Regions from separate parts of the Pseudomonas spartinae genome, predicted to be linked through region 1. Evidence: predicted binding sites of a transcription regulator. Region 1 holds the regulator's gene; the other holds the start of a gene.

Evidence for each region. The regulator FliA, encoded in region 1, starts transcription of late flagellar genes. The targets are predictions, from matches to a motif close to CTAAAGTTTNNNNNNNNNNNGCCGNTAA.
Region 2: ACN8M7_RS17870 (flagellar protein MotY) is a predicted target of FliA. The motif match lies at 1,555-1,582, and genes of this name have one in related genera.

Annotation. Positions count from the first base shown of each region.
Region 1 covers NZ_CBDAMB010000005.1:290,722-305,316, forward strand. The annotation lists gene flhB (flagellar biosynthesis protein FlhB) at 1-817, shown strand, start outside; gene flhA (flagellar biosynthesis protein FlhA) at 903-3,050, shown strand; gene flhF (flagellar biosynthesis GTPase FlhF) at 3,062-4,372, shown strand; gene fleN (flagellar synthesis regulator FleN) at 4,464-5,294, shown strand; gene fliA (RNA polymerase sigma factor FliA) at 5,291-6,037, shown strand; gene ACN8M7_RS14050 (chemotaxis response regulator CheY) at 6,137-6,511, shown strand; gene ACN8M7_RS14055 (protein phosphatase CheZ) at 6,531-7,319, shown strand; gene ACN8M7_RS14060 (chemotaxis protein CheA) at 7,332-9,563, shown strand; gene ACN8M7_RS14065 (protein-glutamate methylesterase/protein-glutamine glutaminase) at 9,609-10,739, shown strand; gene ACN8M7_RS14070 (flagellar motor protein) at 10,765-11,505, shown strand; gene motD (flagellar motor protein MotD) at 11,518-12,327, shown strand; gene ACN8M7_RS14080 (ParA family protein) at 12,410-13,198, shown strand; gene ACN8M7_RS14085 (CheW domain-containing protein) at 13,285-14,109, shown strand; gene ACN8M7_RS14090 (chemotaxis protein CheW) at 14,205-14,595, shown strand, end outside.
Region 2 covers NZ_CBDAMB010000008.1:122,350-139,127, reverse strand. The annotation lists gene rnt (ribonuclease T) at 1-422, opposite strand, end outside; gene pyrC (dihydroorotase) at 419-1,465, opposite strand; gene ACN8M7_RS17870 (flagellar protein MotY) at 1,619-2,566, shown strand; gene ACN8M7_RS17865 (argininosuccinate synthase) at 2,684-3,901, shown strand; gene gloA (lactoylglutathione lyase) at 4,114-4,506, shown strand; gene ACN8M7_RS17855 (PA3496 family putative envelope integrity protein) at 4,562-4,741, opposite strand; gene nth (endonuclease III) at 4,853-5,491, opposite strand; gene ACN8M7_RS17845 (electron transport complex subunit E) at 5,488-6,195, opposite strand; gene rsxG (electron transport complex subunit RsxG) at 6,192-6,827, opposite strand; gene ACN8M7_RS17835 (RnfABCDGE type electron transport complex subunit D) at 6,830-7,861, opposite strand; gene rsxC (electron transport complex subunit RsxC) at 8,004-10,493, opposite strand; gene rsxB (electron transport complex subunit RsxB) at 10,490-11,065, opposite strand; gene rsxA (electron transport complex subunit RsxA) at 11,062-11,646, opposite strand; gene ACN8M7_RS17815 (DUF4349 domain-containing protein) at 11,771-12,538, opposite strand; gene metG (methionine--tRNA ligase) at 12,560-14,596, opposite strand; gene apbC (iron-sulfur cluster carrier protein ApbC) at 14,757-15,845, shown strand; gene ACN8M7_RS17800 (cold-shock protein) at 16,246-16,455, opposite strand; gene dcd (dCTP deaminase) at 16,756-16,778, shown strand, end outside.

The DNA of each region.
Region 1 (14,595 bases):
CGGCCCCATTGCGTTGGGCGGCTGGCTGTTTTCTGCCGAAGCGCTGCAACCCAAGGCCAGCCGGATGAACCCTCTGGCCGGCCTTAAACGTATGTTTTCGGTTCAGGCTTTGGTCGAGTTGCTCAAGGCACTGGCCAAGTTTCTGGTGATTCTCGCAGTCGCCCTGGTGGTGCTGTCGGTGGACCAGGACGACCTGCTGGCGATTGCCAACGAGCCGCTCGAAGCCGCCATCCTGCATAGCCTCAAGGTGGTTGGCTGGAGTGCGTTCTGGTTGTCGTGCGGCTTGATCCTGATCGCGGCGGTGGATGTGCCGTTCCAGCTGTGGAGTCACAAGCAGAAGCTGATGATGACCAAGCAGGAAGTGCGCGACGAGTACAAGGACACCGAGGGCAAGCCCGAGGTCAAGGGCCGTATTCGCCAGCTGCAGCGGGAAATGGCCGAGCGGCGGATGATGCAGGCCGTACCGCAGGCCGACGTGGTGATCACCAACCCGACCCACTTCGCGGTGGCGCTCAAGTACGACCCGGAGAATGGCGGGGCTCCGGTGATGCTGGCTAAGGGTGGCGACTTCCTGGCGCTGAAAATTCGTGAGATTGCCCAGGAGCACCAGGTGATGGTGCTGGAGTCGCCGGCCCTGGCGCGTGCCGTGTATTACTCCACCGAGCTGGATCAGGAGATTCCTGCAGGCCTGTACCTGGCAGTGGCTCAGGTGCTGGCCTACGTCTATCAGCTGCGGCAATACCGGGCGGGCAAGGGCAAGCGGCCCGGTCCGTTGCCGGATCTGCCGATCCCTGCGGACCTGCGTCGCGACTCGTAAAGAGCGCCTTGCACGCTACTGCGTCATTTCTGGAACGCTTCTTGCCATTACCCCTTCAAGGCGCATTTTCGCGTCAAAAGATTGAATGGCTCGGGGTAGGGACGTGGCAGTAGATCGCGCACAGTTAATCGGTGATGTTCGCAGCAATCTGGCGGGCTTGCGTCACGGCAATCTGGGGATTCCCCTGCTGCTGCTGGTCATGCTCGGCATGGTCATGCTGCCGATCCCACCCTTCCTGCTGGACGTGTTGTTCACCTTCAGCATCGCGCTGTCGATCGTGGTGTTGCTGGTCAGTATCTACGCGCTGCGCCCGCTGGATTTCGCGGTTTTCCCGACCATTCTGCTGGCCGCCACGCTGCTGCGTCTGGCGCTGAACGTCGCTTCAACGCGGGTGGTGCTGCTCAACGGGCATGAGGGGCACGGCGCTGCTGGCCAGGTGATCCAGGCCTTTGGCGAGGTGGTGATCGGCGGCAACTACGTGGTCGGTATCGTGGTCTTCGCCATCCTCATGATCATCAACTTCGTGGTGGTCACCAAGGGTGCCGGGCGTATTTCCGAAGTCAGCGCGCGTTTCACCCTGGATGCCATGCCCGGCAAGCAGATGGCTATCGATGCCGACCTCAATGCCGGCCTGATCGATCAGGTCGAGGCCAAGAAGCGCCGCAGCGAAGTGGCTCAAGAAGCCGATTTCTACGGCTCCATGGACGGTGCCAGCAAGTTCGTTCGCGGTGACGCCATCGCCGGTCTGCTGATCCTGTTCATCAACCTCATCGGCGGTATCGCCATCGGCGTGCTGCAGCACAGCCTGGCCTTCTCCGATGCGGGCAAGGTCTACACCCTGCTGACCATCGGTGACGGTCTGGTAGCGCAGATTCCCTCCCTGTTGCTGTCCACGGCGGCAGCGGTGATGGTGACCCGCGTATCCACCTCCGAGGACATGGGCGCGCAGGTCAATCGGCAGATGTTCGCCTCGCCCCGTGCGCTGGCCGTGGCGGCGGCGATCATGATCGCCATGGGCCTGGTGCCGGGCATGCCGCACTTTTCCTTCATCGGCCTGGGTCTGATCGCTGCGGGTGGCGCGTACTGGATCGCCCACCGCCAGCGCAAGATCAAGGAAGAAGAGGTCAAGGAAGTCCAGCGTCAACAGGAGCTGCTGCCGGCGCAGAAGGCTCAGGAGGTCAAGGAGCTGGGCTGGGATGACGTGACTCCGGTGGATATGGTCGGCCTGGAAGTGGGGTATCGGCTGATCCCGCTGGTCGATCGCAACCAGGGTGGCCAACTGCTGGCGCGGATCAAGGGGGTGCGCAAGAAGCTCTCGCAGGAAATGGGTTTCCTCATGCCTTCGGTGCATATCCGCGACAACCTCGATCTGGCGCCCAATGCCTATCGTTTGACGCTGATGGGCGTCAGCGTCGCCGAGGCAGAGGTCTATCCGGATCGTGAGCTGGCGATCAACCCCGGTCAGGTGTTCGGTCCGCTCAATGGTATCGCCGCCAAGGATCCGGCGTTCGGCCTGGAAGCGGTATGGATCGATCCCAGTCAGCGCGATCAGGCGCAATCGCTGGGCTACACCGTGGTCGACGCCAGCACCGTGGTCGCCACTCATCTCAATCAGATCCTGCACAAGCATGCTCACGAGCTGCTGGGGCACGAGGAAGTGCAGCAACTGTTGCAATTGCTGGCCAAGAGCTCGCCCAAACTGGCCGAGGAGCTGGTGCCGGGGCTGGTGTCGCTGTCGACCTTGCTCAAGGTATTGCAGGCGTTGCTGCAGGAGCAGGTGCCGGTGCGCGACATCCGTACCATTGCCGAGGCGATCGCCAACGTCGCGCCAAAGAGTCAAGATCCCGCCGCCATGGTCGCTGCCGTTCGCGTTTCGCTGGCCCGCGCCATCGTGCAAAGCGTTGTGGGACTAGAGCCGGAGCTGCCTGTGATCACCCTTGAGCCAAGGTTGGAACAGATATTGCTGAACAGTCTTCAGAAGGCCGGTCAGGGCAGTGAGGATGGCATCCTCCTCGAACCTGGCATGGCCGAGAAGCTGCAGCGTTCCCTGGTGGAAGCGGCGCAGCGCCAGGAAATGCTCGGCAAGCCGGTGATTCTGCTGGTGGCCGGACCGGTCCGGGCGATGCTCTCGCGCTTCGCGCGGCTGGCGGTGCCCAGCATGCATGTGCTGGCGTACCAGGAAATTCCGGACAACAAGCAGGTCACCATAGTCGCTACGGTTGGCCAGAACTGAGGTAAAGGGTCATGCAGGTCAAACGCTTCTTCGCCGCCGATATGCGGACCGCCATGAAACTGGTGCGTGACGAGTTGGGTGCCGACGCCTCGATCATCGGCAATCGCCGTGTCGCCGGTGGCGTCGAGTTGACTGCTGCGCTGGACTACCAGGCGCCGGCGCCGGTGCGTGCGAATCCCGCGCTGGAGGCCGAGTTGCGCAAGACCCAGGCGCGTATTGCCAACGCCCAGGCCGAGCTGACCACGCGTGCCGAACAGGATGGCGGCAAGGATCGTCAACTGTTCGCCAACGAATCGCTGCTGGCACCCGAGCTGCTGGCAACGCCGGTCAAACCGCAGCGCCCGGTCGAAGCCGCAGCGCCTGCCACGCCCGCAGTCGATCCACGGGCGCTGGATGCCATGCGTTTCGAACTGCACGGCCTGCGCGAGCTGATTGAGGTGCAACTGGGCTCCATCGCCTGGGGGCAACTGCAAACTCGTCGTCCGCAACAGGCCAATCTGTGGCGTCGTCTGCAACGCATGGGCTTGTCCGCCGAACTGTCGCAGGCGCTGCTGAGCAAGGTGGCTGGCGTTGCCGAGCCGCGTCAGGCCTGGCGCATGCTGCTGGCGCATCTGGCGCATGCGATCAAGACGCCCAAGGTCGAGCCACTGGAGGAGGGCGGTGTCATCGCTCTGGTCGGCCCGGCTGGCATGGGCAAAACCACCACGCTGGCCAAGCTGGCTGCACGCTACGTGCTTAAGTACGGCTCGCAACAGGTCGCTCTGGTCAGTATGGACAGCTTCCGCATCGGTGCGCAGGAGCAACTCAAGACCCTCGGGCGTATCCTCGGTGTATCGGTGACCCAGGTCGATCCGGGGCAGTCTCTGCTGCAATCCCTGGCGCCGCTAGCCAAGAAACGCGTGGTGCTGGTCGATACCGCCGGCTTGCCGGGCAACGATCCCGCCTTGCGCCTGCAACTGGAAAGTCTGGCTTCGGCGCGCATCAAGGCAAAAAATTATCTGGTACTGGCTGCAACAAGTCAGAGCCAAGTGCTCAAGGCGGCCTACCATAGTTACAAGCGTTGTGGCCTTTCAGGCTGCATACTGACGAAACTGGACGAGGCCGCGAGCCTGGGCGAGGTTTTAGGCCTGGCTATAGGCCAGCAACTGCCGGTAGCCTATGTGACAGACGGACCGCGGATTCCGGACAATCTGCAGGTGCCGCGCAGCCATCAGCTGGTGAGCCGGGCAGTAGGTTTGCAGGCCGCCGAGGAGCCAAGTGAAGATGCCATGGCGCAGATGTTCGCCGGCCTCTATCACAACCCGACGCAGCGAGCCGGCTGAAGCGGCGATAATGTTGCACCCTCTCGCGCAGGTTGTGTGGGAGTGAACGGCCTGACGGCCAAGTCGAAGTTAGACAAGGTGTAAAGAGAACATGGGTATGCATCCCGTACAGGTGATTGCGGTGACTGGCGGCAAGGGTGGCGTCGGTAAGACCAACGTGTCGGTCAATCTGTCCATGGCCCTGGCCGATCTCGGTCGCCGGGTAATGCTGATGGACGCCGACCTTGGTCTGGCCAACGTCGACGTTCTGTTGGGGTTGACGCCCAAGCGCACGCTGGCCGATGTGATCGCCGGCGAGTGCGATCTGCGTGACGTGCTGTTGCAAGGGCCGGGCGGTGTCCGCATCGTGCCGGCAGCCTCCGGCACGCAGAGTATGGTCAGCCTGACGCCAATGCAGCACGCCGGCTTGATCCAGGCGTTCAGCGATATCAGCGAGAATCTCGACGTGCTGGTGATCGATACCGCGGCAGGTATCGGCGACGCGGTAGTGAGCTTCGTTCGCGCCGCGCAGGAAATCCTCGTGGTGGTGTGCGACGAGCCCACTTCAATCACCGACGCCTACGCGCTGATCAAGCTGCTCAACCGTGATCACGGCATCAGTCGCTTTCGCGTGTTGGCCAACATGGCCCACAGTCCGCAGGAAGGTCGCAATCTCTTTGCTAAGCTGACCAAGGTGACGGATCGCTTCCTCGATGTTGCTCTGCAGTATGTCGGTGCCGTGCCCTATGACGAGTGCGTGCGCAAAGCCGTACAGAAGCAGCGTGCTGTGTATGAAGCCTTCCCTCGCTCCAAGTGCGCTCTGGCGTTCAAGGCGATAGCTCAGAAGGTTGACACCTGGCCGCTGCCGGCCAATCCCCGTGGCCATCTGGAGTTTTTCGTCGAGCGTCTGGTGCAGCAACCGACTGCAGACTCGGCCGTATGACAGCAGCCTCTGGACTTCGTATGTACAACAAGGCTCAGGCGCAGGATTCCCAGCATCAGCTGATCGAGCGCTACGCGCCTCTGGTCAAGCGTATCGCCTACCACCTGCTGGCCCGCTTGCCGGCCAGCGTGCAGGTCGACGATCTGATTCAGGCCGGCATGATCGGCCTGCTCGAAGCCTCGCGCAAATACGACTCCAGCAAGGGTGCCAGCTTTGAAACGTTCGCCGGTATTCGCATTCGCGGCTCCATGCTCGACGAGGTGCGCAAGGGTGACTGGGCGCCTCGTTCGGTACACCGCAACAGCCGGATGGTCAGCGATGCGATTCGCGCCGTAGAGGCGAGAACCGGACGTGACGCTAAAGATCACGAGGTTGCGGCCGAACTCCAATTGAGTCTGGAGGATTACTACGGCATTCTTGGCGACACTTTGGGCAGCCGCCTGTTCAGCTTCGACGACCTGGTGCAGGACGGCGAGCACGGCGGGTTGCACGAAGACGCCGGGCACACCCACCTCGAACCTTCGCGGGACCTCGAAGACGAACGTTTCCAGACGGCTTTGGCCAATGCCATTGCCGGTTTGCCGGAGCGTGAACGCCTCGTGCTGGCGCTGTATTACGATGAAGAACTGAACTTGAAAGAAATCGGTGAAGTGCTGGGGGTTAGCGAGTCACGTGTGAGCCAGTTGCACAGCCAATGCGCAGCGCGTCTGCGTTCACGGTTGAGCGAATGGCGCGCTGGCTGAAGGCGACGTACTCGCAGGCGGAAGCGGTTTCACGATTAAAGGACGTAGTTGCAAGCGCAATACGTTTGGGACTGTACGGAGGTCGACTTGGACAAGAACATGAAAATCCTCATCGTTGACGATTTCTCGACGATGCGACGGATCATCAAGAACCTCTTGCGGGATTTGGGTTTCACCAACACCGCGGAAGCCGATGACGGCACCTCGGCGCTGCCGATGCTGCAGAGCGGCAGCTTCGACTTTCTGGTGACCGACTGGAACATGCCGGGCATGACCGGTATCGACCTGCTGCGTGCCGTGCGTGCCGATGAGCGCCTCAAGCATCTGCCAGTGCTGATGGTGACCGCTGAAGCCAAGCGCGATCAGATCATCGAGGCGGCTCAGGCCGGCGTGAATGGTTATGTGGTCAAACCCTTCACTGCCCAGGTGCTGAAGGAAAAGATCGAGAAGATCTTCGAGCGGGTCAACGGCTGATGTCAGCCGCGAGGGTGCTATGGAACACGATGATTCCACGATGGGCGATCTTGAGTCGTCCCTGAAAACCAATGCCCGTGAGCTGGTTGATAGCCTCGAAAAAGGTAACTTCGGCAACGCGGTGCAACTGATCAACGAGCTCAACAAGGTTCGTGATCGAGGTCTTTATCACGAGGTCGGCAAACTGACCCGTGAGCTGCACAACGCTATTGTCAATTTTCAGCTCGACCCGCGCATGCCGCATGCTCAGGAGCTGTCGCAGATCGCCGACGCGACCGAGCGCCTCAACTACGTCGTAACCATGACCGAGAAGGCTGCCAACCGGACCATGGATCTGGTCGAGCAGAGCGCGCCGCTGGTCAATGACCTGAGCGACGAGGCGCAGAGCCTGGGCGTCGAATGGGGTCGCTTCATGCGCCGTGAAATCGGTGCCGATGGTTTCCGTGAACTGGCCAAGCGCGTCGAGCTGTTTCTCGCCCGTAGCGAACGAGATGGCGCCAAGCTGTCCGGCCACCTCAACGACATTCTGCTGGCGCAGGATTACCAGGACCTTACCGGTCAGGTGATCAAGCGTGTCACCCAACTGGTGACCGAAGTGGAAAGCAACCTGCTCAAGCTGATGCTCATGGCCAGCCAGGTCGACCGTTTTGCCGGTATTCAGCACGATCACGAAGAGCTGCGCACCGAACAGGAAAAATTAAAAGAGCCATCGCGGGGTGAAGGTCCACAGATTCATGCCGATAAGCGTGATGACGTCGCCTCCAGCCAGGACGATGTAGATGACCTGCTGTCCAGCCTAGGGTTCTAAGGAGCACACAATATGAGCTTCGGCGCCGATGAAGAGATCCTCCAGGATTTTCTGGTAGAGGCCGGCGAGATTCTCGAACAGTTGTCCGAACAATTAGTCGAGCTGGAAAGCCGACCGGACGACATGAACCTGCTCAACGCCATCTTCCGCGGTTTCCATACCGTGAAGGGCGGAGCGGGTTTCCTCCAGCTCAACGAGCTGGTTGAATGCTGCCATATCGCCGAAAACGTCTTCGACATCCTGCGCAAGGGTGAGCGTCGCGTCGACTCGGAACTGATGGATGTGGTGCTCGAGGCTCTTGATGCTGTCAATGGCATGTTCGGCGAGGTGCGTGAGCGCCGCGAGCCGACGCCTGCCACGCCGGAGCTGCTGGCCGCACTGGCGCGCCTGGCTGAACCGGCAGGTGCCGAGCCGGCGCCTGCGCCGGTACAGCAGGCCGAGCCTGAGCCGGAACCAGAGCCCGCGTCCGTTGCCGCGCCTGTCGCGTCTGGCGACATCACCGATAGCGAATTCGAGCAACTGCTCGACGCGCTGGGTGAGGCCCCGGCGACCAATGCGAGCCCTGAACCCAGTGCTGGTGGCGACGAGATCACCGACGACGAGTTCGAATCGCTGCTCGATCAGCTACATGGCAAGGGGCAGTTCGCCGGTACGGTCGAGCCCCCTGTCGCTGCGCCAGTGGCCTCGGCTCCGGCAGCCGCGCCGGCAGGCGATGACATCACCGACGACGAGTTCGAAGCGCTGCTCGACCAGTTGCATGGCAAAGGTCAGTTCTCCGCTGCGGCCGAAGCGGCAGCGCCAGTCGCTGCTGTTGCCGCCGCACCAGCTCCGGCTGGTGACGAGATCACCGACGACGAATTCGAATCCTTGCTCGATCAGTTGCACGGCAAGGGCAAGTTCGTGCCGCCTAGCGAGCCGACGCCTGCGCCTGCAGCCGCTGAAAAACCGCTTGCCACACCCAAGGCCGCTGCGCCGGCAGCCAAGCCTGCTGCGGCCAAGTCTGAGCCTGCACCTGCGCCTGCCCGTGCTCCTGCCGCATCGGCTCCGGCCGCTGACAAGGCACCTGCCGCGAGCGAAGCGGAAACCACCGTACGGGTCGATACCGCACGTCTCGACGAAATCATGAACATGGTCGGCGAGCTGGTGCTGGTGCGTAACCGTCTGGTGCGCCTGGGGCTCAATAGCGGCGACGAAGCCATGTCCAAGGCGGTGTCGAACCTCGATGTGGTCACGGCGGATCTGCAGACCTCAGTGATGAAGACCCGCATGCAGCCGATCAAGAAGGTCTTCGGCCGCTTCCCGCGCCTGGTCCGCGATCTGGCGCGTAACTTGAAGAAGGAAATTAACCTCGAGCTGGTGGGCGAGGAGACCGATCTCGACAAGAACCTGGTCGAGGCGCTGGCCGACCCGCTGGTGCACTTGGTGCGCAACGCCGTCGACCACGGCGTGGAAACCCCCGAAGAACGCGAGAAGGCTGGCAAGGCCCGCGCAGGCCGCGTGGTGCTGTCCGCCGAGCAGGAAGGCGACCATATCCTGTTGTCGATCACCGATGACGGAAAAGGTATGGATGCCGACGTGCTGCGTGCCAAGGCGGTGGAGAAAGGCCTGCTGGACAAGGACGCAGCCGATCGTCTCAACGAGTTCGAATGCTACAACCTGATCTTCGCCCCGGGTTTCTCGACCAAGACCGAGATTTCCGACGTGTCCGGCCGTGGCGTGGGCATGGACGTGGTCAAGACCAAGATCACCCAGCTCAACGGCACGGTGAACGTGTTCTCGCAGAAGGGCCAGGGTTCGAAGATCATCATCAAGGTGCCGCTGACCCTGGCGATCATGCCGACGCTGATGGTGATGCTGGAAAATCAGGCCTTCGCCTTCCCGCTGGTCAACGTCAACGAGATCTTCCACCTCGACCTGTCGCGCACTAACGTGGTCGACGGCCAGGAGGTGGTGATCGTGCGCGACAAGGCGTTGCCGCTGTTCTATCTCAAGCGCTGGCTGGTGCCGCAGGCCTTCCACGAAGGGCAGCGCGAAGGTCACGTGGTGATTCTCACCGTTGGCAGCCAACGCATCGGTTTTGTCGTCGATCAATTGGTCGGTCAGGAAGAAGTGGTAATCAAGCCACTGGGCAAGATGCTGCAAGGCACGCCCGGGATGTCTGGCGCCACGATCACCGGCGACGGACGCATCGCGTTGATTCTCGACGTACCGAGCATGCTCAAGCGCTACGCTCGACGTTTCTGATGTTTTGCGGCGCGGGCCATGGCTTCGCGCCGTCTAGGAGAGTGTATGGCTGTTAAGGTTCTGGTGGTGGACGACTCCGGTTTCTTCCGCCGGCGCGTTTCGGAAATTCTGTCTGCTGACCCCAGCATTCAGGTCGTGGGCACGGCCACCAACGGGCGCGAGGCCATCGATCAGGCGCTGGCACTCAAGCCAGACGTGATCACCATGGATTACGAGATGCCGATGATGGACGGCATCACCGCAGTACGAAACATCATGCAGCGTTGCCCGACTCCGGTCTTGATGTTCTCCTCGCTCACCCATGAAGGCGCCCGCGTTACGCTCGATGCGCTGGATGCCGGTGCGGTGGATTTCCTGCCGAAGAACTTCGAAGACATCTCGCGCAATCCCGAGAAGGTCAAGCAGATGCTGTGCGAGAAGGTCCACAGCATCGCCCGCAGCAATCGTCGTTTCAGCTCCGCTGCAGTGGCGCCGACCGCAGCCAGCCCGAGTGCGGCGCCGACTAGTCGTCCAGCCGTTTCGACGCGGCCGGCTGCTCCGGCGCCCACCGCTGCTGCACGTCCAGCGGTCTCGGCCGGTGGCGCAGCTCCTGTATCGCCAGCGCCCAAGCGCAAGGCCTACAAGTTGGTGGCCATCGGCACCTCCACGGGCGGTCCGGTGGCGCTGCAGCGGGTGTTGACTCAGTTGCCGGGCAATTTCCCGGCGCCACTGGTGCTGATCCAGCATATGCCCGCCGCGTTTACCAAGGCCTTCGCCGAGCGCCTGGACAAGCTATGCCGCATTCAGGTCAAGGAGGCCGAGGACGGCGATGTCCTGCGTCCCGGGCTCGCGCTGCTGGCGCCTGGCGGCAAGCAGATGATGGTCGACGCGCGTGGCGTGGTGAAGATTCTGCCCGGTGACGAGCGTCTCAACTACAAACCCTGCGTTGATATCACCTTTGGCTCTGCCGCCAAATCCTACGGCGACAAGGTTCTTGCCGTGGTGCTGACCGGTATGGGCGCCGATGGCCGCGAGGGTGCGCGCCTGCTCAAGCAGGGTGGCAGTCAGGTATGGGCGCAGGATGAAGCCAGTTGCGTGATCTATGGCATGCCCATGGCGGTGGTCAAGGCCAACCTGGCCGATGCGGTTTACGGTCTGGATGACATCGGTCGGCACCTGACCGAGGCGTGCCAGTGACCAAGGCTAAGTGTGGAACCTGCGCATGGATGTATTGAGCCTAATCGGCGTCATCCTGGCGTTCGTTGCCATTCTGGGTGGCAATTACCTTGAAGGGGGCAACGCCGGGGCGCTGCTCAACGGCCCGGCGGCGCTGATCGTCATTGGCGGTACGCTGGGCGCCGCTTTTCTCCAGGCGCCGGTGCAGGTGTTCAAGCGCGCCATGGGGATTGTGCGCTGGATCTTCTTCCCGCCACGCATCGATCTGGTGGGCGGCATCAATCGCGTGGTCGGTTGGAGCATGGTGGCGCGCAAGGAGGGCCTGCTGGGTCTGGAGGCAGTGGCTGATGCCGAGCCCGATCCGTACGCGCGCAAGGGCTTGCAGTTGCTGGTCGACGGCGCCGAGCCTGAGTCCATTCGCAGCATCCTCGAGGTCGATCTCTACACCCAGGAGGCGCGCGATATCCAGGCGGCCAAGGTGTTTGAGAGCATGGGCGGCTACGCTCCGACCATCGGTATCATTGGCGCGGTAATGGGCCTGATTCACGTGATGGGCAATCTGGCCGACCCGAGCATGCTCGGTAGCGGTATTGCCGTGGCCTTCGTCGCCACCATCTACGGCGTCGGTTTCGCCAACCTGCTGCTGTTGCCGGCGGGCAACAAGCTCAAGTCCATCGCGCTGCGCCAGTCGCGTTATCGCGAGATGCTTCTCGAAGGCATCCTGTCCATCGCCGAGGGTGAAAACCCACGTTCCATCGAGCTGAAGCTGCAAGGCTTCATGGACTGATGGAGGTATGGCATGGCGCGCAGGCGGCATCATGAGGAACACGAGAATCACGAGCGTTGGCTGGTTTCCTACGCCGACTTCATCACCTTGTTGTTCGCCTTCTTCGTGGTGATGTATTCGATCTCCTCGATCAACGAAGGCAAGTACAAGATTCTCTCGGAGTCTCTGACCGGTGTATTCAATCAGCCTGATCGCTCGATCAAGCCGATTCCCGTTGGTGAGGAGCGACCTCGCACCAGTGAGCCCGACAACACCGCGCTCGACGATCCCAGTTCGGATTCCACCTTGCAAAACATTGCCTCCAGTGTGCGAGAGGCATTTGGTGAGTTGATCCAGAGCGATCAGCTGACCGTGCGTGGCAACGAGATGTGGATCGAAATCGAGCTGAGCTCCAGCCTGCTGTTTCCCAGCGGCGATGCGATCCCGAACAATCAGGCATTCGATATTATCGAGAAGGTCGCCAAGATTCTGGCGCCTTATCAGAACCCGGTTAAGGTCGAGGGATTTACCGACAATCTACCGATCCAGACTGCCCAGTATCCAACCAACTGGGAGCTGTCTTCGGCGCGTGCGTCGAGCATCGTGCGCATGCTCGCCATGGATGGTGTCGACCCCTCACGTCTGGCGGCCGTAGGCTATGGTGAGTTCCAGCCGGTAGCCGACAATGCCACAGCGGAGGGCAGGGGGCGAAACCGCCGCGTGGTATTGGTGATTTCGCGCAATCTCGACACGCGACGTAGCGCTGGCAGTGCCGCGACTCAGCAGTCGGGAGCTGGCACGCAACCTGCACCGGCGTCTGCGTCGGGGGTTCCACAGTCGTGAGCCGTCAAATCCCAGTCGCCTGCTGCGTGCGTGCGACAGCCATTCTCGGCCTGAGCGCCTCTTGCCGGGAGGATGAGAGAAGATGAAAGTCTGGGCAGTAGCCAATCAGAAAGGTGGGGTCGGCAAGACCACTACCTCCATCGCCCTGGCAGGCCTGTTGGCCGATGCCGGCAAGCGTGTGGTCGTGGTCGATCTTGACCCGCATGGGTCGATGACCAGTTATTTCGGTCATGATCCCGATACGCTGGAGCACAGTTGCTTCGACTTGTTCCTGCACCAGGGCAACGTGCCGCAGGGCCTGCCCAAGCAGCTGTTGCACGGTACCAGCCACGAGAATATCTCCCTGTTGCCGTCGAGCACGGCGCTGGCCACGCTCGAACGTCAGTCGCCGGGGCAGAGCGGCCTGGGCCTGGTGATCGCCAAGAGCCTGGCGCAGCTGTGGGAGGATTTCGATCACGCCATCATCGATAGCCCGCCACTGCTTGGCGTACTGATGGTCAATGCCTTGGCGGCCAGTCAGCAGCTGGTGATCCCGGTGCAGACCGAGTTTCTCGCGGTGAAGGGGCTGGAGCGCATGATCACCACGCTGGCGATGATCAATCGTTCGCGCAAGCAGGCCTTGCCTTACACCATCGTACCGACGTTGTTCGACCGTCGTACCCAGGCGTCCATGAGCACGCTGCGGGTGCTGCGCAATTCCTATCCTGAACACCTGTGGCCGGCTTACATTCCGGTCGACACGCGCTTGCGCGATGCCAGTCGGGCGGGGCGCACGCCTTCGCAGTTCGATGCCGGCAGCCGTGGCGTGATTGCCTACAGGGCGCTGCTCAAGCACCTGCTCAGCCATCAGCCTGCGACGCAGGTGGCCTGAAATGCGCGTCTGTGTTGAACTGCGTCACTCAAGTTGGAGCATGCTGCGGCCGATAGGCTGTAAAGATCTTATCCCGGGTTTCAGTCATGAGTCGTAACCTCGCCACTGCCACGCGTTCCCAGCTCGCCCTGCAGTCCTATCTCGATGGTCTGCTGCAGGATGCCGCTGCTGAACTGGAAATGTCCGTCAGTCTCGACGAGTTCGAGGCCGCAGTGCTTGAGGAGCAGGTGCGTGATGCCAGGCTGCTCGAACCCGTAGCACCTGTTGTGGCCCCGGTTGCCCTGGCCACGGTGCTCGAGTCGCAGGCGCCGGTGCAGGTTGCTCCAGTGGAGTTGCTGGCACCGGTACAGGCCCCTGTCGTCGAACAGGCGCCGCCGGAGGTCGCCACGACCGCTGAACAGGCGCCGCAACCAGCCGCCTTGCTGGCCGATGGTCGTCCGGCCTGGGCCGAGGAGCCCTTCGAGTGCCTGTTGTTCGACGTTGCCGGGCTGACCCTTGCCGTGCCACTGATCTGCCTGGGTTCGATCTATCCGCTCGAAGGCCAGGAACTGACTCCGCTGTTCGGTCAGCCGGAGTGGTTCCTCGGTATTCTGCCGAGCCAGGCCGGTAACCTGAAGGTGCTGGACACGGCGCGCTGGGTGATGCCGGACCGTTACCGCGAAGACTTCCGCGAGGGCCTGCAGTACGTGATCTCGGTTCAGGGCTACGAGTGGGGGCTGGCAGTGCATCAGGTCAGCCGCTCGATCCGCCTCGACCCAAGCGAGGTCAAATGGCGCAGTCAGCGGGCGCAGCGCCCCTGGTTGGCCGGCACGGTGATCGAACACATGTGCGCGTTGCTGGACGTGGAGGCGCTGGCCGAACTGATCGCCAGTGGTGGCGCGAAACGCCTGAATGGCGGAAAAGTGCATTGAGAATTGGTGAGCCTGTGCCAACCGGCTCTATAGTTAATGATAAGCGGGTCGACCCGCGCATGCCGCACTGAGCGGTTTTTGACGAGGCTAGGGACATGAAGAAAAGTTCTGCACAAGGTGCCGAAGATCCGATTCTGCAGTGGGTGACCTTTCGCCTGGACAACGAGACCTACGGCATCAACGTGATGCAGGTACAGGAAGTCCTGCGCTACACCGAGATTGCTCCGGTGCCGGGTGCGCCGAGCTATGTGCTGGGCATCATCAACCTGCGCGGCAACGTGGTCACCGTGATCGATACCCGTCAGCGTTTTGGCCTGGGTTCGGCGCCGGTTACCGACAACACCCGCATCGTCATCATCGAGGCAGACAAGCAGGTGGTGGGCATCCTGGTCGATAGCGTGGCTGAAGTGGTGTACCTGCGTCAGTCCGAGATCGAGACGGCACCGAACGTTGGTAACGACGAGTCGGCCAAGTTCATCCAGGGCG
Region 2 (16,778 bases), on a different contig from region 1:
AGAAAGCCCAGGTCGAAACTGCTGTTGTGGCCAACCAGGATCGCGCGTTTGCAACCAGCCGACTTGATCGACTTGCGCAGGCCTTTGAAGATTTCCCCCAGTGCATGCTCCTCGCTCACCGCCATGCGCAGCGGGTGGTCGAGCTTGATGCCGGTGAACTCCAGTGCCGCCGCTTCGATATTGGCGCCCTCGAAGGGCTCGATGCGGAAGAAGTGGGTGTGGTCCGGGTAGAGGAAACCACCTTCGTCCATGGCGATGGTGGTCGCGGCGATTTCCAGCAGCGCGTCGGTGGCACTGTTGAAACCGCCGGTCTCGACGTCCACGACCACTGGCAGATAGCCGCGAAAGCGCGCCGCCATCGGCGTGCGCGGGCCGGACGGCAGGCTCGGTTCGAGTTCGTCTTCGTACTTGTCCTCGCTCACGCCTGACCCTCCAGCAGTTTCCAGCGCAGGGTTTCGCCAGCGCGCAGCGGTACGACGCTATTGTCGCCCAGTGGCAGGGTGGCCGGTACGGTCCATTCCTCGCGCACCAGGGTGATGCTGTCGCTGTTGCGCGGCATGCCGTAGAAGTCCGGGCCGTGGAAGCTGGCGAAGGCCTCCAGCTTGTCCAGCGCATTGCGCTGCTCGAAAGCCTCGGCATACAGCTCGATGGCGGCATAGGCGGTGTAGCAGCCGGCGCAGCCGCAGGCGGCTTCCTTGGCGTGCTTGACGTGCGGCGCCGAGTCGGTGCCGAGGAAGAACTTGACGTTGCCGCTGGTGGCGGCATCGAGCAGGGCTTCCTGATGCACATTGCGCTTGAGGATCGGCAGGCAATAGAAGTGCGGACGAATGCCGCCAACCAGCATGTGGTTGCGGTTGTACAGCAGGTGATGCGCGGTGATGGTGGCGCCAACGTTGGCCGAGGCCGCCTCGACGAACTGCACCGCGTCACGGGTGGTGATGTGCTCGAACACCACCTTGAGCGTCGGGAAGCGTTCGACCACGCGGGTCAGGTGTTCGTCGATGAAGGCCTTCTCGCGATCGAACACGTCGATCTCGGCGCGGGTCACTTCACCGTGTACCAGCAGCAGCATGCCGACTTCAGCCATGGCTTCGAGGGCCGGGAAGATCTTGTCGATGCTGGTCACGCCCGAGTCGGAGTTGGTGGTGGCGCCGGCCGGGTAGAGCTTGGCGGCATGCACGAAGCCGCTAGCCTTGGCCGCCCGCACGTCCTCGGGGCTGGTGTTGTCGGTGAGGTAGAGCACCATCAGCGGTTCGAAGCGGCTGCCGGCCGGGCGCGCCGCGAGGATGCGCTGGCGATAGGCGTCGGCTTCGGCGGCATTGCGCACCGGCGGAACCAGGTTGGGCATGATGATGGCGCGGCCGAAAGTGCGCGCGGCATCGCCGACTGTGTGTGGCAGCACTGCGCCGTCGCGCAGGTGAATGTGCCAGTCATCGGGACGCAGAAGAGTCAGGCGGTCGGACATGGAGGCTTCCAGGCGGGTAAAACGTGGCCGCATGGTAACTGAAAAGCGCCTGTTCGCGCTCGCGCCGACGCGACAATCGAACGCAGGGGGTCAAGTTTCCGCGCGCCTGACCGATACCCCTTGGGAATGCCGTGAACCGCCGTGGAGTCGACCGTGCGTGTGCCCAATTTGCTTCTGATCAGCCTGCTGGCTGGCATGCCGCTGTGTATGCCAGCACATGCCATCAGCTTCCAGACGCGGCTGGAAAAGGTGGAGTGGACCGTCGAGGGTGATCGGTTCGAATGCCGCCTGAGTCAGACGATCAGCAATTTCGGCAGTGGCGAGTTCGTGCGCCGGGCCGGGGAGCAGGTCACCTTTCGCCTCAAGGCACGTGAGCGCTGGATGGGCGCCGGTTCGGCTACCTTGCTGGCAGCGGCGGCGCCCTGGCAGCCTGGTCGCGGCGACATCAACCTGGGTGTGGTCAGTGTCGGCAATGGCGAGGTGCCGTTCAACAGCTCCCAGGAGCAGGGCGCGCGCCTGCTTACCGGCTTGCTCGAAGGGCGCAGCCCGCTGGTGCGCCACCGCACCCTCAACGGCAGCGAGAATCTGGAGGTGCGGCTGCTGCCGGTGAAGTTTCACAAAGCCTATGACGACTACCAGGCCTGTACCGCGAAGCTGTTGCCAGTCAATTTCGACCAGATTCGCCAGGCGCAGATCGGCTTTCCCGGTGGCGGCATCGACCTCGATCCGATGGCCAAGGCCAAGCTCGATATCATCCTCGACTTCGTCAAGGCCGACCCGAGCATCAACAGTTTCCAGATCGACGGCCATGCCGACAACACCGGCAATCGCCTGACCAATCGCGACCTGTCACGCCGCCGTGCCCTGGCCGTGCAGGAGTATCTGGTGGCCGGTGGCATACCGGTGGAGCAGATCACCATGCGCTTTCATGGCGAGCGTTACCCGCTGGTGCCGAACAACAGCGAAGCCAATCGCGCCAAGAACCGCCGCGCGACCTTGCGCCTCGATCGGGTGCCCGCAGCGCAAGCCCCGTCTCAGAGCGCGCCGCAGACCGCTCCCTCGAGTACACCGGTCGACCCGGCGGGAAGTGCGCCCTCCTGAGCAAAAAAAGCGGGTTGTCGCCGTCGCTTCGTCGTCACAAGCTGTCGCGCCCCTGTAAATTGAGGCGCGAGGCCAGTAGAATCACGGGTTTTACCGTACAACCCGTGGAGTGATGGCATGGCGGACGTCAAAAAGGTAGTTCTGGCCTATTCCGGTGGCCTGGACACCTCGGTGATCCTCAAGTGGCTGCAAGATACCTATAACTGTGAAGTGGTGACCTTCACCGCCGACCTCGGCCAGGGCGAGGAGGTCGAACCGGCCCGCGCCAAGGCCCAGGCTCTGGGCGTCAAGGAAATCTACATCGACGATCTGCGCGAAGAATTCGTGCGTGATTTCGTCTACCCGATGTTCCGTGCCAACACCATCTACGAAGGCGAGTACCTGCTGGGTACGTCCATTGCCCGCCCGCTGATCGCCAAGCGCCTGATCGAAATCGCCAACGAGACCGGCGCTGACGCCATCTCCCATGGCGCCACCGGCAAGGGCAACGACCAGGTGCGTTTCGAGCTGGGTGCCTACGCGCTCAAGCCAGGCGTCAAGGTCATCGCCCCGTGGCGCGAGTGGGATCTGCTGTCACGCGAGAAGCTGATGGACTATGCCGAGAAGCACGCCATCCCGATCGAGCGCCACGGCAAGAAGAAGTCGCCGTACTCCATGGACGCCAACCTGCTGCACATCTCCTACGAAGGCGGTGTGCTGGAGGACACCTGGACCGAGCACGAAGAAGACATGTGGCGTTGGACCAAGTCGCCGGAAGCGGCGCCGGACGTTCCGACCTACATCGAGCTGACCTACCGCGCGGGTGACATCGTTGCCATCGATGGCAAGGAAATGACCCCGGCGCAGGTGCTGACCGAGCTGAACCGCATCGGTGGCGAGAACGGCATCGGCCGTCTCGACATCGTCGAGAACCGTTTCGTCGGCATGAAGTCGCGTGGCTGCTACGAGACCCCCGGTGGCACCATCATGCTCAAAGGTCACCGCGCCATCGAGTCGATCACCCTCGACCGCGAAGTCGCCCACCTGAAAGACGAGCTGATGCCGAAATACGCCAGCCTGATCTATAACGGTTTCTGGTGGAGCCCGGAGCGTCTGATGCTGCAACAGATGATCGACGCCTCCCAGGCCAGCGTGAACGGCGTGGTACGCCTGAAGCTGTACAAGGGCAACGTCATCGTCACCGGTCGCAAGTCCGACGATTCGCTGTTCGACGCCAACATCGCGACCTTCGAGGAAGATGGCGGCGCTTACAACCAGCAGGACGCGGCGGGCTTCATCAAGCTCAACGCCCTGCGCATGCGCATCGCTGCTGGCAAGGGCCGCAAGCTGGTCTAATCTGAGCGACCTGCGCCACAAGAACCCCGGCCATGTGCCGGGGTTCTGCTTACAGGCTGTTGAAAAAACGTAGGCGAGGCAGCCAGTACAAGGAAAAAATAGGCGAGGAAGCGGAGTGTACTTTTGTACATGAGCATTCCGAGCCTGTTTTTAACGCAGTAATGGCAACGCAGGTAGTTTTTCGACAGCCTGTTAAAGAGGAGTAAAACCTGATGAGGCTACTGCACACCATGCTGCGCGTCGGCGATCTGGACACATCCATCGCCTTCTACACCGAAGTGCTGGGCATGACCCTGCTGCGCCGCAAGGATTACCCGGACGGCCAGTTCACCCTGGCATTCGTCGGTTATGGCGACGAGGCGCATAACAGCGTGATCGAGTTGACCCACAACTGGGGCGTCACTGACTACGAGCTCGGCACTGGCTACGGCCATATCGCCCTGGAAGTCGAGGATGTCTACAAGGCCTGCGAGGATATCCGTGGCCGTGGTGGCAAGATCACCCGCGAGCCCGGCCCGATGAAGCATGGCACCAGCATCCTGGCCTTCGTCGAGGACCCGGACGGCTACAAGATCGAGTTGCTCTCGCCCTCTCGCCGTGACTGAACGAGAGATACGAAAAGCCCCGCATCAGCGGGGCTTTTTCTTGCAGCGTCCGACTTCAGATATCGAAGTCGTATTCAGCCAATTGCTTATGCAGGCGACGTTCTTCGAGGAAGTTGTCGATGATGCGGCGCTTGGTCAGGTTGGTTTTGGCAACTTCCACCGCAGGCTCGGCATCGTCTGCATCGTCCGCGACAAAGTCTTCGTCCAGCTCGAGGTCTTCTTTGTCAGTGCTCATCTATTCCACTCCAGGCCAGTTACTGAGGCCATTTGCGCACCTTATAGCGGCAAAAATTGAGCGGGTAAAAAAGATTTTTTCAATCAGGAGATCGTCGGATTCTATAGACGATCAATCGTCGGAAGTCTTGGCCTTGTACTCGCACAGGTCTTCGATGCGGCAGGCGCCGCAGCGGGGTTTGCGCGCGGTGCAGACGTAGCGTCCGTGCAGGATCAGCCAGTGGTGGGCGTCGAGCAGATAATCCCTGGGCACGAACTTGAGCAGCTTCTTCTCCACCTCGACCACATTCTTGCCCGGCGCAATGCCGGTGCGGTTGCTGACGCGGAAGATATGCGTGTCCACGGCCATCGCCAACTGGCGGAAGGCGGTGTTGAGCACCACGTTGGCGGTCTTGCGGCCGACACCGGGCAGGGCTTCGAGATCCTCGCGGTTGTCCGGCACCTGGCTGCCGTGCTTCTCGATGAGTAGGCGGCAGGCCTCGATGACGTTCTTCGCCTTGCTGTTGTACAGGCCGATGGTCTTGATGTACTCGGAAAGTCCCTCGACGCCGAGGGCGTAGATGGCTTCGGGCGTATTGGCCACCGGAAACAGCTTGGCCGTGGCCTTGTTGACGCTGACGTCGGTGGCCTGGGCCGATAGCGTCACCGCTACCAGCAGCTCGAAGGGCGTGCTGTAGGTCAGCTCGGTCTTCGGCTCGGGGTTGTCCTCGTGCAGGCGGCGGAAGATTTCCAGGCGTTTGGCGGCGTTCATTCGATCACTCCGGTGACGCGAACGCGACGACTTTGCGCAGGCAGCTCAGGCGCAGCGGCCTGGGCCCGTTCGGCGGCGATCTGGTCGATGCGGTTCTTGCCGGCGATCAGCAGGCCGAGGACGATGAAGGCTCCCGGCGGCAGGATGGCCAGCAGGAAGCCGCGGTAGTCCTGCACAAGCGTGAGTTTCCAGTCGGCGGCCATGGGGCCGAACAGCAGATGCATGTTGGCGAACAGCGCGCCGGTGCCGAGCAGTTCGCGAATGGCGCCGATCAGCACCAGCACCGTGCCGAAGCCCAGGCCCATCATTAGGCCGTCGTAGGCGGCGCGGGCCGGGTCGTGCTTGGCGGCGAAGCCGTCGGCGCGGCCGAGGATCACGCAGTTGGTGGTGATCAGCGGGATGAAGATGCCGAGGATCTGGTACAGCTCGTAGGTGTAGGCCTGCATCAGCAGTTCGATACAGGTGGTCAGCGCGGCGATGATCATGACGAAGGCCGGCAGGCGCACGGCGGTGTTGACCACGCCGCGCACCAGCGACACGGCGGTGTTGGAACAGATCAGTACCACGGCGCTGGCCAGGGCCAGGCCAAGGGCGTTGACCGTGGAGTTGCTCACCCCCAGCAGCGGGCAGAGGCCGAGCAGTTGCACCAGCGCCGGGTTGTTCTTCCACAGGCCGTTGAGGCTGATTTCGCGGTAGCTGGTCATTGCTCGTCCTCTACCAGGCCCAGCAACTGGGCGCGGTGCGTGTCGAAGTAGCGCAGGGCGCCGTGCACGGCCTTGACCACCGCGCGCGGGGTGATGGTGGCGCCGGCGAACTGGTCGAAGTCGCCGCGATCCTTCTTCACTGCCCAGCCTTCCTCGGCGGGATCGTTCAGGGATTTACCGGCGAAGCCGAGTATCCAGTCGCTCTTGGCCAGCTCGATCTTGTCGCCCAGGCCTGGGGTTTCCTTGTGACTGAGCACGCGCACGCCGGCCAGACGGCCGTCGGCGTAGATGCCCACCAGCAGATGAATGGCGCCGCTGTAGCCGTCCGGCGCGGTCACCGGCAGGATCAGCGCGCTGGGCTGGCCGGCCTTGAGTGCCAGGTAGGCGGACTGTGGGCTGCGGTGGCCCAACTCGGGGGCGTTGAGTTCGATGCGGTTGTCCAGCAGGTGATTGTCGTAGCTGCCGGCCGGCAGGATTTCGGCCAGGGCGCGTACCTGCGCTTCGCGTTCGGCGGCGGCGATACGCTCGGCCGTACCCTGCTGCAGCAGGGCGACGCTGCCGACCGTGCCGATGGCGAACAGGCCAAGCACCAGGGCATTTTTCAGCATCGAGCGGCTGATTTCCGGCAGCATGCTCATTCTCCCAGCTTGAAGCCGCTATTGGGCTTGCGGTGGCCGTAGCTGCGCGGCCGCGTGTAGTAGTCGATGGTCGGTGCCGCCAGGTTCATCAACAGCACGGCGAAGGCCACCGCGTCCGGGTAGCCGCCCCAGGTGCGGATCACATAGACCAGCACGCCGACACCGATGCCGAACACCAGGCGCCCGCGATTGCTGGTCGCGCCGGACACCGGGTCGGTGACGATGAAGAAGGCGCCGAGCATGGTGGCGCCGGTCAGCAGATGGAACAGCGGCGAACCGTTGGAGTCCGAGCCGCTGCCGTTCCAGAACAGCAGGCTCATGACGAACAGCGCGGCGAGCATGCCCACCGGCGCGTGCCAGGTGATCAGGCGCTTGTGCAGCAGGTACAGGCCACCGGCGAGGAAGGCCAGGTTGACCGCCTCGCTGCCGGCACCGCCGAAGTGGCCGAAGGCCGGGTTGCTGGCGTGCAGCTCGTCGATGGTCAGGCTCTTGTTGACCTTGAGCGCGTCCAGCGCGGTGGCCTGGGCCCAGCCGTCCGGCAGATTGGCGATGCCGAGGATGTGCTTGAGGCCATCCAGTGCGGCAACGGCATGTGGCGCTGGCCAACTGGTCATGTCGACAGGGAAGGAGATCAGCACCACCACGTAGCCGACCATGGCCGGGTTGAACGGGTTCTGCCCGAGCCCGCCATAGAGCTGCTTGCCGAGGCCGATGGCGAAGCCGCAGGCGATCAACGTCAGCCACCAGGGCGAGTAGGGCGGCAGGGCCAGGGCCAGCAGCACGGCGGTGACCAGGGCGCTGTAGTCCTTGAGGAAGAAGGCGATCGGGCGCTGGCGCGCAGCCAGCAAGGCGGCCTCGAAGCCCAGGGCGCAGAGGCTGGCCCAGACCAGGTTGAATAGGGTGCCGGCACCGAACAGCCAGGTCAGGGCGAGGATGCCCGGCACGCAGGCCAGCAGCACCTGCAGCATGACCTGCTGGGTACGGTTGCTGCCCGTGGCGTGGGGCGATGTGATGCGGGGCAGGGCCATCGGCGCTCCTGTTACTGCGTTCGTATTGACCGCAGTGGTGTTCATTCCCCGGATTGCATCCGGGCTACGGTTGTCTGTGCCGCCCGGATGATCCGGCGCGACGGGGTATCTTTTGTAGCCCGGATGCAATCCGGGAAAGTTGTCAGGCTTGGTATTCCGCCAGCTTGCGTTCGGCTTCGGCCAGACGCGTGCGGGCTTGCTCCAGCGCATCGGCGGCGGCGTTGTCGTCACGCTCCAGCTTGCGCAGGTCGGCGCGGGCGAAGGCGACTTCGGTCTTCAGGGCTTTCAGCTCGGCATCCACGCCAGGGCGTTCGGTGCGCACCAGCTCTGGCGCGGGCTTGCCCGACGCTGCCTCGGCGGCATGCAGGGCCTGCTCAGCGGCAGCCAGGGCATCGCGTAGCGGCTGCAAGGAGGCTTCATCGGCGCCGGCCTTCTCGGCCTTCTTCAGTTCGGCGCGTTTCATCGCCAGTTCGATCTTGGCTTTCTTCAGCGCTTCGTCGCCGGCGGGTTTAGCAGCGGCAGCGGGCTTTTGGCTGTCCAGCTCGGCCAGCGCTTTCTCGGCGGCATCTAGCTGCTGGCGCACACGGGCGATTTCGGCCTGCTGCTCCTCGTCCGGGGTCTCGAGCTTCTCCAGCTTGCGCAGCTGGGCCTTGAGCATGGCGGCTTCGATCTTGGCCTTCTTCAGTGCCTCGTCGCCGGCGGGTTTGGCAGCGGCAGCGGGTTTCTCGCTGTCCAGTTCAGCCAGGGCCTTTTCGGCGGCTTCCAGCTGCTGGCGCACACGGGCGATCTCGGCCTGCTGTTCGTCGTCCGGGCTGTCGAGCTTCTCCAGCTTGCGCAGCTGGGCCTTGAGCATGGCGGCTTCGATCTTGGCCTTCTTCAGCGCCTCGTCGCCGGCGGGTTTCGGTGCTGGCACGGGTGCCGCTGCCTGGGCGTTGGCCAGCGCCTTTTGTGCGGTTTCGGCTGCAGCACGCAGTTCGGCGACCTGGGCTTGCAGCTCCGGCGTGTCGTGGGCGGCCAGTTGCTTTTCCGCCTTTTTCAGCGCGACCTGGGCCATGCTGGCTTCGATCTTGAGTTTTTTCAGCGCTTCGTCCGCCGGTGAAGCCGCCGCTACCGGAGGGGCTTCGGCTTGCGCCGCCTTGGCACGGGCGGCTTTCTCGGCGCGCGCCTTGCGCTCGGCTTCCTTCTGCTCTTCGGCGCGGCGCAGGCGTTCCTGGCGTTGCTCGAAACGCTGCTTGGAGTGTTCGGCCTTGAGCTGCTTCTGTTCCAGCTCGCGGATTTCCGCCTTGGCCACGCGGTAGTACTGCACCAGCGGAATGCTCGATGGACAGACGTAGGCGCAGGCGCCGCACTCGATACAGTCGAACAGGTTGTGCGCCTTGAGCTGCTCGTGTTCCTGGCCCAGGGCGAAGAAATGCAGCTGCTGCGGCAGCAGGCTGGCCGGGCAGGCCTCGGCGCATTCGCCGCAGCGGATGCAGGGCATGGCCGGTGGTGGTGGCGGCAGCTCGGCGGCGGTGCTGGCCAGCAGGCAGTTGCTGGTCTTGATCAGCGGCACGTCCAGCGAGGGCAGGGTGAAGCCCATCATCGGTCCGCCCATGATCAGGCGATTGAGCTTGCCCTGATCGAGCCCGGCAAAACTCAGCAGTTCGCCCACGGGCGTACCGATCAGCGCCTCGACGTTGCCGGGCCGCACCAGCGCTTCGCCGGTCAGTGTGGTGATGCGCGAGATCAGCGGCTTGCCTTGCAGCACGGCATCGTGGATGGCCACGCAGGTGCCAACGTTCTGGCAGAGGATGCCGATATCGGCGGGCAGGCCGCCGCTGGGCACTTCGACGCCGGTGAGAATCTGGATCAGCTGCTTCTCGCCGCCGGACGGGTACTTGGTCGGGAACACCCGCACCTGATAGTCGCGCCCGGCACAGGCGGCTTGCACTGCGGCGATGGCTTCGGGTTTGTTGTCCTCGATGCCGATCAGCACCTGCTGTGGCTGGATCAGGTGGGTGAGCACGTCGATACCGGCCACCAGTTCGGCGGCGCGTTCACGCATCAACAGATCATCGGCGGTGATGTAGGGCTCGCACTCGGTGCCGTTGATGATCAGTGTGTGGATCTTCTGCGTCGGCCGTGCGGTGAGTTTGACCGCCGTGGGGAAGCCAGCGCCACCCAGGCCGTTGATGCCGGCCTCGCGGATCAGCGTCAGCAGTTCGGCCGGCTCCAGGCTGCGGTAATCGGCGGGTGGCGCCAGCTCGATCCACGCATCCAGACCGTCGCTGTCGATGACGATGGCCGGCGCCAGCATGCCGGAGGCATGGGGGTAGGGCTGCTCACCGATCAAGGCGATGGTGCCGGAGGTCGGTGCGTGCAGCGGCACGCTGACGACACCGTTGGCATTGGCGATCTTCTCGCCCTTGCGCACGCGCTGACCAACCACCACGCAGGGCTCCGCAGCCGCGCCGATATGCTGGCCGAGCGGCAGCACCAGGCGCCTGGGCAGTGGCGCCGGCTGGATCGGCGTGCGGTTGGACAGCTCCTTGCGTTCGGCCGGATGAATGCCGCCCGGAATGTCCCAGATCTTCATGGCGTCAGCGTGGCTTGCCCGCGCTGCGCCCATGTCGTCTTTCGATATGGCGCTCATGCTGCCTGCTCCCGGTCACTGGCGATCAGTTGGCCGGGCGTCAGCGGCTTGTCCCATTTCCAGCTTTGCACGCTGCTACCGACTTCGAGCATGTCGATGCAGTCCACCGGGCAGGGTTCGACGCACAGGTCGCAGCCGGTGCATTCGCTGACGATGACCGTGTGCATCTGCCGCGCCGCACCGACGATGGCATCCACCGGGCAGGCCTGAATGCATTTGGTGCAGCCGATGCACTCGGCTTCGCGGATGAAGGCGACCATCTGCGGCTTCTCGCCTTCCACCGCATCCAGCGGCTCGGCCTCGACGTCGAGCAGGTCGGCCAGTGCAGCAATGGTGGCCTCGCCGCCAGGCGGGCACTTGTTGATCTTGTCGCCGCCGGCAATGGCCTCGGCGTAGGGTTTGCAGCCGGGGTAGCCGCACTGGCCGCATTGGGTCTGCGGCAGCAGGGCGTTGATCTGCTCGGCGATGGGGTCGCCCTCGACCTTGAAGCGCACGGCGGCAAACCCGAGGATGGCGCCGGCGATCAGGCACAGCGCGAGCAGGGCGAGTACGGCGACCAGAACCAGGCTCATAGCTTGATCAGCCCGGAGAAGCCCATGAACGCCAGCGACATCAGCCCGGCGGTGATCATGCCGATGGCCGCGCCCTGGAAGGATTTCGGCACGTCGGCGATGGCGATGCGTTCACGCATGGCAGCGAACAGCACCAGCACCAGGGAGAAGCCCAGGCCAGCGGCGAAACCGTTGACGGTGGCGGTGATGAAGGTGAACTCGGCCTTGTTGGCGTTGAGCAGGGCCACGCCGAGAACGATGCAGTTGGTGGTGATCAGCGGCAGGAAGATGCCCAGCACGCGGTACAGCAGCGGGCTGGTCTTGTTCACCACCATCTCGGTGAATTGCACGGTCACGGCAATTACCAGGATGAAGCTGATGGTACGCAGGAATTCGAGGTCCAGCGGTTTCAGTACGTACTGCTGCACCAGGTAACTGCACATGGCCGCCAGGGTCAGCACGAAGGTGGTGGCCAGCGACAGGCCGATGGCGGTTTCGATCTTCTTCGACACGCCCATGAACGGACACAGGCCGAGGAACTGTACCAATACGAAGTTATTGACCAGGATGGCGCTGACCATGATCAGGACGAGTTCGGTCATCGGGTTGCCGTCGAGTGCACAAAGGCCATAGGAAAAGGGCGCCTATTATCGGGAAGCAGCCCTGGCCATACAAGCCGGATGCGGCGAATCGCCTGCACTTGGCGACCATTCGTCACAGCTCGATTCAGTGGCGGGTGAGGCGTCGCCACAGTTTGCGCAGGCCGAGGGCCACGGGAAACAGCACGATGAGGAAGGGCAGACTGTAGCCGATGAACTCGATCAGGTTGGCAGTGCCTTCGGCGAGATTGTCCTGCAGGCGCGAGAACGCCTCGCCAATGCGGCCCAGGGGTGAACGCTCGTAGGGGCTGCTGAAGCTCAGGGTCAGCAGGTTGGTATCCAGACGCAGCTGCTGCTGGGCGGCTTCTTGCGCTATGGCCTGCAGCTGTACCTCCAGTGCTGCCTGCTCGCGGGCCAGGGCCAGCAGATCGGCCACGGCGAGGTCATCGCGTTGCTCGAACTGTTGCAAGGTTCGTTGCTGGTGCAGCAGTTGTTCATGTTGACGACGGTTGTCGCTCACGGCCTGGGCCAGGTCCTCGGCGCGAGTGCTGCGGCTGACCAGCTCGCCGCCTTCGCTGGCCAGCGCGGTGATCGGCTCGACCCCCTCAGGCACTATGCGTAGGGTGAGGTCGCCACGTGGCGCCTGGCCGCTGCTTTGCTGCGCGGAGATCAGGCTGCAGGTGCCGAAACGCTCGCTCAGGCAGGCTTCGCGGGTGGCGGCGATATGCTCACCAATGCGCTCGGCGGGCAGCTCGATGGCTACATGGTGTTCATAGGCCAGGTAGCTGCCGGCCTTGTTGCGTTCACCTTGCAGGGCGCCGCCAGGTGGAGCCCCCGATTGCTCGGAGCACCCGGCCAACGCGGCCAGCAGCGCCACTACCATCCATGGCTTCATCCTTGCCTCCTGGCGTGTGCCTTACTTGACGCGCTGGCCTGGCTTGGCGCCGCTGTCCGGGCTGAGCAGGTAGATCTCTTCGCCGCCGGGGCCGGCAGCCAGCACCATGCCTTCGCTGACGCCGAACTTCATCTTGCGCGGCGCCAGGTTGGCGACGTACAGGGTCAGGCGGCCCTCCAGTTTGCTCGGGTCCGAGTAGGCGGACTTGATGCCGGAGAACACGTTGCGCTTCTCGTCGCCGATATCCAGCGACAGGCGCAGCAGCTTGTCGGCGCCCTCGACGAACTCGCACTTCTCGATCAGGGCGATACGCAGGTCGACGGCAGCGAAGGCATCGAAGTTGATCTCGGCAGCCAGCGGGTCTTTGCTCAGCTCGCCGTTACCCTGTGGTTTCGGCGCTTCGGCGGCCAGGTCTTCCTTGGAGGCTGCGATCATGGCTTCGATCTTCGCCGGCTCGATGCGGGTCAGCAGCGGGTTGAACGGATTCAGCTGATGGTTGGCCAGCGGCAGCGCCAGTTCGGACCAGGTTTGCGGCTTCACGTTGAGGAAAGCTTCGGCCTCGGCGGCCAGCTTTGGCAGCACCGGTTTGAGCATGATCACCAACTGGCGGAACAGGTTGATACCCAGGGCGCAGATTTCCTGCACCTCGGCCTGCTTGCCTTCGACCTTGTTCAGGGCCCAGGGCGCCTTGTCGGCGATCCAGGCGTTGGCGCGGTCGGCCAGTGCCATGATCTCGCGCATGGCGCGGGAGAAGTCACGCGCCTCGTAAGCTTCGGCGATGCTCGGTGCGGCAGCCTGGAAGGCTTCCCACAGCTCGGGCTCGGGGTTGGCGGCAACCAGCAGGCCGGCATTGCCCTTGTGAATGAAGCCGGCGCAGCGGCTGGCGATGTTGACCACCTTGCCGACCAGGTCCGAGTTGACCTTCTGCACGAAGTCCTCGAGGTTCAGGTCGAGGTCATCAACGCCGCGGCTCAGCTTGGACGCGTAGTAGTAACGCAGGTATTCCGGGTTCAGGTGATCCAGGTAGGTGCGCGCCTTGATGAAGGTGCCGCGCGACTTGGACATCTTCTGACCGTTGACCGTCAGGTAGCCGTGTACGTTGACTGCGGTCGGCTTGCGGTAGCCCGCGCCTTCGAGCATGGCCGGCCAGAACAGGGCGTGGAAGTTGACGATGTCCTTGCCGATGAAGTGGTACAGCTCGGCGCTCGAATCCTTGCCCCAGAAGGCGTCGAAATCCAGCTCCGGGCGTTTGCTGCAGAGGTTCTTGAAGCTGGCCATGTAGCCGATCGGCGCGTCCAGCCAGACGTAGAAGTACTTGCCCGGCTCGTCGGGGATCTCGAAACCGAAGTAGGGCGCATCGCGGCTGATGTCCCACTCCTGCAGGCCGCTATCGAGCCATTCGGCGATCTTGTTGGCGACCGCTTCCTGCAGCGCGCCGGAGCGCGTCCACTGCTTGAGCATGGCCTCGAAGTCCGGCAGCTTGAAGAAGAAGTGCTGCGACTCCTTGAGCACCGGCACCGCGCCGGAGATGGCCGAACGCGGGTTCTTCAGCTCGGTCGGCGAATAGGTCGCGCCGCATTTCTCGCAGTTGTCACCGTACTGATCCTCGGTGCCACACTTCGGGCAGGTGCCCTTGATGAAGCGGTCGGCGAGGAACATGCCTTTCTCGGGATCGAAATACTGGGTCACCGCGCGGGTGGCGATGTGGCCTTTGTCGCGCAGCGCCAGGTAGATGGACGCCGACAGCTCGCGGTTTTCGTCCGAGTGGGTCGAGTGGTAGTTGTCGAAGTCCACGCCGAAATCGGCGAAATCGGCCATGTGCTCGGCACGCACGCCATCGATCAATTGTTCGGGTGTGATGCCTTCTTTCTCGGCGCGCAGCATGATGGCAGAGCCGTGGGCGTCGTCGGCGCAGACGTAGATCGCCTGGTTGCCGCGCAGCTTCTGGTAGCGCACCCACATGTCGGTCTGCACGTACTCGAGCATATGGCCGAGGTGGATGGAGCCGTTGGCATAGGGTAGGGCGCTGGTAACGAGAATCTTGCGGGCTTCGGTCATGGTGATCGGCTGCACTGGTAAAACGAGGGAAGTCGACAACTATAAGGGAAGCGACAAGCTTCAAGCTACCTGCGGCAAGGAAAAGCCCGTGCTGCATTGCACCGGAAGGCTGCTGTTATGATGACGGCCTGATTTTTTGCCTGCCTTCTGGAGTTCTTGCATGAGTGCCGTCACCCGCGAAGCGGTCGAAGCCTGTCTGCGTCAGTTCACCGACCCCCATCTCGATCAGGACCCGGTCAGTGCCGGTTGTCTGCGTGAAGTCGACATTCAGGGCGCGCGCGTATCCGTGCGTTTGGAACTCGGTTATGCCGCCGGGTTGTTCAAGAATGGCTGGGCGCAGATGTTGCAAATGGCGCTGGAGAACCTTGATGGTGTCGACAGCGCTCAGGTGCAGGTCGATTGTGTGATCGACTCGCACCAGGGCCAGGCTCAGGTGGCCGCCCTGGCCGGGGTGAAGAACGTGATCGCCGTGGCCTCCGGCAAGGGTGGTGTAGGAAAGTCCACCACCGCCGCCAACCTGGCGCTGGCCCTGGCGCGTGAAGGGGCACGTGTGGGCATTCTCGATGCCGATATCTATGGTCCGAGCCAGGGCATCATGTTCGGCATCGCCGAGGGCACGCGACCGGAAGTGCGTGAGCAGAAGTGGTTCGTGCCGCTCGAAGCCCATGGCGTGCAGGTGATGTCCATGGCCTTTCTCACCGACGACAACACGCCGATGGTGTGGCGCGGGCCGATGGTCAGTGGTGCGTTGCTGCAGCTGATCACCCAGACGGCCTGGAACGATCTCGATTATCTGGTGGTGGACATGCCGCCGGGCACCGGCGACATCCAGCTGACCCTGGCGCAGAAGGTGCCGGTGGCTGGCAGCGTGATCGTCACCACCCCGCAGGACCTGGCCTTGCTCGATGCCCGCAAAGGCGTGGAAATGTTCCGCAAGGTGCACATCCCGGTGCTCGGCGTGGTGGAGAACATGGCGGTGCACATCTGCTCCAACTGCGGCCATGCCGAGCACCTGTTCGGCGAAGGTGGCGGCGAAAAGCTCGCCGCGCAGTACGGCGTCGAATTGCTGGCCTCGCTGCCGCTGTCGATGGCCATTCGTATGCAGGCCGACGATGGCAAGCCGACCACCATTGCCGATCCGGAAAGCCAGATCGCCATGATCTATCAGGACCTGGCGCGCAAGGTCGGCGCGCGTATCGCTATGGCGGGCAAGCCGGTCATGCCGAATATCGAGATCAGCGAGGACTGAAAGCAGCCGCGTGGCGGCATCTGATGACCCTCTCCCATTTATGGGGCGAAGAGGCGCGTTTTGGAAGCATCGCTTCCTGCGCCTATGAGTGCCTGATCGCGAAGCGATCAGGCCGGGGCGCGGAGCGGGGTGCCCGAAGGGCGGGAGAGGGTAGGCAGGCGGCTCGCTCCTGGCTTGGCGAATCTCCAATTGCCCTGTGGCGTGGGCAAGCTGCAGCGTTCCACCTCTCTGTTCAAGCACTTGGCACCGAAGTGCGGCGACAGCGTTAAGTAATCGATGCACCGATCCCCCCCTTTTTGTAGGAGCGGCTTCAGCCGCGAATCGCGGATTGCAGGGCATGCAAACAGGCATAAAAAAACCCCGCACTAGGCGGGGTTTTTTTCAAGCGGGGTAGTGCAGGTTAGATAACCTGAACTTCCTCAGCCTGCATGCCTTTCTGGCCACGGGTAGCCACGAAGGAGACCTGCTGGCCTTCCTTCAGGGTCTTGAAACCGTCGCTCTGGATGGCTTTGAAGTGTACGAACAGGTCGTCACCGGATTGCGGAGTGATGAAGCCGTAGCCTTTCTCATCGTTGAACCACTTAACGGTGCCAGTCTGACGATTGGACATGTGATGTCTCCTAACAAAAGTAATAACAGCCCTGGAAAAGCCCAGGCCGGGACTGAGTGCAACGAGTACTAGGAGTCGGACGATGTTTGGATCGAAATCTAGGCATCTAGTAGCGATTCGCGGTGACACATGCAGCACAGTGGGGACACCATACGTGTTTTTATCGCCAAGTGCGAATAGTCGATGCAGCTTTTTTGCAAATAATGGCTTGAGGGCGCGCCGGCAATCTTTGAAGCGTGGCCTCTGCATCGGTAAGATGCGCTCACTTTTCTCGTAACCGCCCACTCAGGACACCTCGCCATGAGCATCAAATCGGACAAGTG